Regions from separate parts of the Brevibacterium salitolerans genome, predicted to be linked through region 2. Evidence: riboswitches for the same ligand, from Rfam matches in the RefSeq annotation. Region 2 holds a riboswitch; the other holds the start of a gene.
The links. Region 2 has a riboswitch for thiamine pyrophosphate ahead of thiM (hydroxyethylthiazole kinase). Riboswitches for the same ligand answer to the same signal wherever they lie in the genome.
Positions count from the first base shown of each region.

Region 1: it holds a riboswitch for thiamine pyrophosphate, as region 2 does, so the genes downstream of both, ABD240_RS10840 (ECF transporter S component) here and thiM (hydroxyethylthiazole kinase) in region 2, are expected to answer to the same signal.

Region 1 is NZ_BAAAPZ010000008.1:204,787-208,180, reverse strand. Features, by position in the region: gene ABD240_RS10855 (dihydrofolate reductase family protein) at 1-195, opposite strand, end outside; gene ABD240_RS10850 (winged helix-turn-helix transcriptional regulator) at 261-869, shown strand; gene ABD240_RS10845 (hypothetical protein) at 835-1,176, shown strand; TPP riboswitch at 1,404-1,510, shown strand; gene ABD240_RS10840 (ECF transporter S component) at 1,539-2,138, shown strand; gene ABD240_RS10835 (ECF transporter S component) at 2,349-3,101, shown strand; gene ABD240_RS10830 (ABC transporter ATP-binding protein) at 3,098-3,394, shown strand, end outside.
Region 2 is NZ_BAAAPZ010000018.1:53,165-56,558, forward strand. Features, by position in the region: gene ABD240_RS15175 (thiamine phosphate synthase) at 1-428, opposite strand, end outside; gene thiM (hydroxyethylthiazole kinase) at 425-1,360, opposite strand; TPP riboswitch at 1,348-1,465, opposite strand; gene ABD240_RS15185 (acyl-CoA thioesterase) at 1,625-2,434, shown strand; gene ABD240_RS15190 (metal-dependent transcriptional regulator) at 2,455-3,147, opposite strand; gene ABD240_RS15195 (peptidoglycan recognition protein family protein) at 3,288-3,394, opposite strand, start outside.

The DNA of each region.
Region 1 (3,394 bases), on a different contig from region 2:
CACGGCCGGATCGGTCTCCCACACGGCCATCATCTCGTACATGCGCCGACCCGTGAGGAAGGTGCCCACCTCTGCGATGTCGCCGTTGACCGCGTCCAGCACCTCTTCATCCGGAACGGCCCATTCGAACCCTCCACTCCCGTCCGCGACGAATCCGTCCAGCGAGACGATCATCGAATAGACCAGTTGCGCCATCTCGACCCCTCCGCTCATTCCAGTTGCATTCTGCAACTGGAATGACGCTAACATAGACTGCATGCATGTCACAATCAGTTTCCGCAGTTCCCCCGGACCGCACAGAGACGCTCACCGTGCCCGCGGGGAAATCCGGATGTCCCATCAACATGACCGTCGAACTGCTGGGCGACCGGTGGAGCTTCGTGGTGCTGCGGGACATCGTCTTCGGCGGGCACCGGCATTTCAGAGAACTGCTGGACAACTCCCTGGAGGGGATCGCCTCGAACATCCTCGCCGCACGGCTGAAGAAGCTGACGGCGGCGGGCCTGCTCAGCACACACGCGGATCCGCACCACCGGCAGAAGATCGACTACCGGCTCACAGAGCCGGCGATCCAGCTCATCCCCCTCTTCGCACAGCTGGGAGCGTGGGGAGCACGATGGATGCCCACGACACCGGAGCTGGCCGTCCGCGCCGAACTCCTCGCCGCCGGCGGGCCTCCGCTGTGGGACCGGTTCATGGAAGAACTCCGCAGCATCCACCTCGAGAACCAGCCACCCCCGGCGGACGGGGTCCTCGCAGAACTGACCGCCGCCCATGAACAGCGGCGGGGCGCCGATGCAGTCGCCCCGCCGCGCAGAGAGAAGGAGACAGGCCATGTCCATGTTCCTCGCGATCGGCTACGGGGATGAAGCAGGGTATGAGAGCACACCGATCCAGGTGCGCAGGCACGCCCATGCCCATGACGAGCGGCTGCGCGAACGCGGGGTGCGCATGAGCCGGGCCGGAGAACCCATACAGGTGAGGAACACGGAGCTGAAGGAGCTCCGGCAGGAGCCGGGTGCCTACCTGCGTTCCGCGCTTCCGGTCGCCGGGTTCTCACTCCTCGAGGCGGACAGCCTCGAGGAAGCCGCCGCACTCCTTGCCGAGTCCCCGTGCTCTGTCGCGCACGGCGTCGTCGAGGTCTGGCCGCTGGAGGACTGGAACCAGCAGGACTGACAGGACCGACCGGCCCGTGGGCCGGGCCTTGGGCTGGGCCTTGGGCTGGGCCTTGGGCGAGGCCTTGGTCTGGGCCTTGGGCCGGACCGTGAGCCGGGCCCTGGGCCGGGCCCTTTGGTCGGGCCCTTCCGCGCCAACAGGCGGATACCGGCCGCACCCGTGACCCCGTGCCCGGCCCCTCCGGGGTGCGCGTCCTTGCACCTTCCCGCGAACCGGCTACCATCGGAGGCACACGACAGGGGAGCGCCGCACAGGGGCGCTGAGAGTGCGAACATCGCAGACCCTCGAACCTGATGCGGCTCGTACCGCCGAAGGAAGTCGAGACTCTTCATCCCCTCCTGTCATCTTTCAGGAGGAGCACCATGCAGAAAACCATGCAGGAATCTGCATCCACCCGCTGGCGCGTGGTCGACATCGTCGTCACCGCCGTCCTCGGCTTCGCCGTGGGACTCATCTTCTGGGCCTGGGCGGCGGCATGGTCCGTCTTCGAACTCTGGACGAATGCCTTCCCGCCGCTCATGGGGCTGTTCGGCGGGGTGTGGGTGCTCGCCGGACCGCTCGCCGCGCTCATCGTCCGCAAGCCCGGCGCTGCGCTCTTCTGCGAGCTCCTCGCCGCCGTCACCGAGGCCGTCCTGGGCTCGCACTTCGGCGCCACGGTGCTGATCTCCGGCGCGATCCAGGGACTCGGCGCGGAACTCGCCTTCGCACTGCTGCGCTATCGCAGGTTCGGCCTCGGCACGGCGCTGCTCTCCGGACTGCTCGCCGGGGTGGGCCTCACAGTGGGCGAGATCGTCATGTACTACGCCGCCTGGTCCCCGGTGTTCCAGGGCGTGTACGCCGTGCTCGGCATCGCCAGCTCCGTACTCATCGCGGGACTGGGCTCCTGGCTGCTCATGCGGGCGCTCGCACGCACCGGTGCGCTGTCCTCGCTGGCCTCCGGCCGGACGGCGCGCAGGATCTAGGCGGAGCGTACGACCTGTGGCCGGGGTGCGGCGGGCACGTGCTTCCAGAGGCGCACGTGCGCACTCCGGTCACCACCCCGGACCGGGGTGCGGCGGGCACTTCCCCGCACCCCGGCTTCCGAGAACCGTGCCGCCTGCTCCACACTTGTACCGGCGAGCGCCGGCCCGCCCCGCCCACAGAGCCCACCGCACGCAGAGAAGAAGGACCACGTGCCGCACGACATGAACCCCAGCCCCTCCGCTGACGGCCCCGCCGCCGCCGGCACCTCCGGCCGCGCTCCCGGCGCAGGACATTCGCCCGTGCCGGGGAGCACACACACGCTCGGGACCACTCCCGGACGCACAGGCACCCGCTGGCGGGTCGTCGACATCGTCGTCTGCGCGATCCTGGGCGTGGCCGTGGGCGTGGTGTTCCTGGGCTGGTCCGTGCTCTCACCGATCTTCGACACGTGGTTCGCCGTCTACCCGCCGCTGTTCGGCCTCGTCGCCGGCATGTGGGTCCTCGCCGCTCCCCTGGGCGGACTCCTCATCCGCAAGCCCGGTGCCGCGCTCTTCTGTGAGATGATCGCGGCCGCCACCGAGGCCGCGCTGGGCTCCCGGTTCGGCCTCATCATCCTCGTCACCGGCGCGCTCCAGGGCCTGGGCGCGGAGCTCGTGTTCTGGTGGCTGCGCCGCAGGCAGGCACGCCGCGGACTCCCCGCGACTTCCGGCCACACCCTGACCACCACACTGCTGGCAGGGCTGGGTGCCGGCGTGGCGATGTCTGTGGGCGACACCGTCCTTCTCTACGCCGCCTGGTCCTTCGACCAGAAGCTCGTCTACGCCGTTCTCGGCTGGGTGAGCGCCGTAGTGCTCGCCGGCGGTCTCTCCTGGCTCATCTACCGGGCGATCCTGCCCACCGGTGCGCTCTCCTCCTTCGCCTCCGGCAGGGACGCACGACCCACCAGGGATGCAGCGGCGTGAGCCCCCTGCCCATCACCGCGCACGGCTTCGGCTGGACCCATGCGGGCCGTTCGCAGCCAGCGTTCTCCGGCCTGGACCTGCGCATCGAGGCGGGCGAGCGCGTGCTCCTCGTGGGGGCCTCGGGCGCGGGCAAGTCCACCCTCCTCCACGCCATCGCCGGCGTGCTCCCGGAGGAGTCCGGCGATGCGGAGGGCACGCTGCTGGTGGGCGATGCCCCTCCTGCGGCCGCGCGCGGGGTGACGGGGCTGGTGCTCCAGGACCCGGACTCGCAGGTGATCCTCGCCCGGGTGGGC
Region 2 (3,394 bases):
GCCGCCGCCGCGGCGAACTGCTCAGGGGTGCGGGCGGACAGCCCCACGAGGGGTTCGGGTCCCAGCACACGCCGCACCTCGGCGATGGGCTCGTCCGTCTGGCCCACGTGGATGTGGACGTCCAGGCCCTCCTCGCGGAGTCTGCGCACCACGTCCAGTCTGTCGTCGACGAAGACCGGAACCCGGGCCGAGGCCCGCTCGGCCGCACCGCGCTCCACCGCCGTGAGGACCTCGCGGGTGAGCGCCTCGACCTCTGCGTCCGAGGCGTCCTTGTCCCGCACCTGGACGATGCCCGCACCGCCGGCCACGGCCTCGGCGACGGTCTCAGCCACGGTCCGGCCCACGGACGCGCACTGTGCGGTGTCCGTGACGAAGTAGAGCGTCCAGTCGTAGGGCGCCAGCCTGGGCGGGAGGGCGGACGTGCTCATGCCGTCACCTCCGCACCGTCGGCCGGCAGCGGGACGCGGGAGAGGGTGACCTCCGCCCCGGCCACGGCCTCGGGCCCGGCGGCCCAGAGCGCATCGAGGAACTCCGGCTGGAAGCTGCCCGGCCCCTGCGCACGGGCGCCCGCGGCTGCACCCGCCACCGCGAAGTGCGCGTGGGCGGCGATGACGGCGTGGAAGCGGGAGTCCGCCGCAGGATCCGCACCGGCAGAAGGGTCCGTACTGGCCGCAGCGTTCGCCTCAGCCTCCGCCGCGCCCAGATAGGCGGCCGTGAGCGCTCCCAGCGAGCAGCCGGTGCCCACGACGAGGGGCATGAAGCGGTGTCCGCCGGCTATGCGCGCGACGAGAGCGCTGTCACCGCGGGCGGTCACCACGGCGTCCACGGGCCCGGAGACGGCCACGACCGCACCGGTGCGCGCGGCGAGGACGGCGGCGGGAGCGAGGACGTCGTCCACCGTGTCGATCGACTCGATGCCGCGGCCGCCGGAGCCGGTGCCTGCCAGACCCGCGATCTCCGAGGCGTTGCCGCGGATGGCCGCCGGACCGGAGGCCGCGAGCCGGCGGATGTGCATGGAGCGGTGGTCCGCCGCGCCCAGCGAGACGGGATCGAGCACCCAGGGCGTACCCAGCACCCCGGCGGTGCCGACTGCGGCGTCCGCCGCGAGAAGCTGGTGGCTGGTGGCGGTGCCGAAGTTCACGAGGATGCCCCCGGCGAGGGAGGCGAACTGCGCGGCGTCCGCCTCGTGGTCGAGCATGGCCGGGGACCCGCCTGCGGCAAGGACCACGTTCGCGCTGAACTGCTGGACCACCGTGTTGGTGATGCACTGGACGAGGGGCACGGTGCCGCGCACCTGCGCGGCGGCCCGGCGGAGTGCCGAGGAGAGCTCCCCGGCGGAGGAGACGTCGACGCCTGTCATGACGATCCCTTCGCTAGTACTGGCTAGATCAGGTTCGATGGGTGTGTTCTCAGCTCGCTTCCGCACCCGCTGGGCCGGCAGTGACGAGCACCCCATGTCACTGCCCGCCACTGTATCCCGCAGGCGGGACGCCGTCACGTCGGCCGGGGTGCGACGCCTATCATCGTGGGCAGAGAGCCCGGCGCGGGCGGAACTCCCCCTCATGGGCGGATGGTGCCGCGCGGGCGGAACACCGCAGAGGAACATCGACGCAGGAGGAACACGATGACCGAGGTCGGCTTCACGCGGCTGGATCCGCTGGAGGGCTCCTTCGTCGAGATGATGGAGCTGGAGCGGATCGACCCCAACATCTACCGCGCCGGCTACGTCTTCGAGGAGCCCTACGCCCTCTACGGCGGGCAGGTGGCCGCGCAGTCGCTGCGTGCGGCCGGGCTCACGGTGGACGCGAACCGGCGGCCGCACTCGCTCCACGGCTACTTCCTGCGCCCGGGCGACGCCTCCCAGCCCACCGTCCTGCAGGTCCACCGTGACCGCGACGGACGCTCCTTCTCCGCCCGGCGGGTCGTGGCGCTGCAGAACGGGAAGGTCATCTTCAACATGTCCTGCTCCTTCGCCGCGCCCTTCGACAGCCCGGAGCACTCCGAGCACATGCCCGTCGAGGAGGCGCCGATGGGCACCACCTCTGCGCTGCCGCGCATGTTCGGGTTCGAAGCGCGTCTGACCGAGCAGGTCTACGAGTCCCGCGACTATCCACTGCGGTTCTGGGCGCGCTGCACGGAGGATCTGGGCGATCCGGCGGAGGACCAGCTCATGCACCTCTGCGCGCTCACCTACCTCTCCGACATCTCCAGCGGAGTGGGTGCCTGGAACACGGCGGAGTACCGCTCCGGCTCCAGCCTCGACCATGCGGTCTGGTTCCGCCAGGACGTGGACATGAACAGCTGGGTCCTCATGGACCTCCACCCGGAGTCCGTCTCCCGAGGCCGCGGCCTGTATCGCGGCAGGCTGGGCACAGAGTCCGGCGAGCAGGTGGCGACGATCGCGCAGGAGACGCTGTTCCGGCCGGTGCACTGATCTGCGCCGGACCGGCACCCTCAGCCCCTGACGGAGACGAACACCTGCGCGGCGGCCGTCGCGCCCAAGCTGGTGGCTTCGCCGCCGGCGGGAGCCGCAGTGCCGGCGGGAGCCACGGACAGGGCACCGGAGAACGGCTCCCCCTCCCCCACCTCGAGCACGGTGCCCACCGTGATCCCGCGCGAGGCGAGATGCTTCAGCAGGGCGGAGTCCGCATCGGAGATCCGCTCCACGACCACCCGCGCTCCGGGCTGCACATCCGTGAGCGGCACGGCAGAGGGCGAGGTGACGCGGCCCTGCGCATCAGGGATCGGATCGCCGTGGGGATCCCGCTCCGGCCTGCCCAGCAGCGCGTCGATCCGTTCGACCATGAGATCCGAGACGGCGTGCTCCAGGTGTTCGGCCTCCTCGTGGACCTCGTCCCAGCCGTAGCCGAGCGTCTGCACGAGGAACGTCTCCAGCAGCCGGTGGCGGCGCACCATCGCGACGGCGACCGCACGCCCCGCCTCCGTGAGCGCCACACCGCTGTACGGCTCGTGGACCACCAGACCCTGCTCGGCGAGCTTGGGCAGCGCGCCGGAGACCGTGGACAGCCGGAGACCCACCCTCTGAGCGATGAGGCTGGGAGTGGTGGGCGCCTCCGTCCACTCCTGGAGGCTCCAGATGGCCTTGAGGTAGTTCTGCGTGCTGATGGAGAAGCCGGAGACGGACATGCCTCCAGCCTATCCGTGGGGGCGGCACCAGGCGGGCGGTGCCCGGCAGGAGGCGAGCAGCGGGGGCACCCGGCGGGCACCACCCCGCAGGCGGCATCCGGCGGGCATCACCCCGCGGGCATTACCCCGCAGGCGGCGCCTCAGCTGAGGTCGGCGGCGCCTCCGGAGATCCCGTCGACGACTCCGCCCTCGAGGCCGCTGCCGTCCTTCTCGGAGTCCTTCTCCTTCTCCTCCTCGTCGGTCTTGT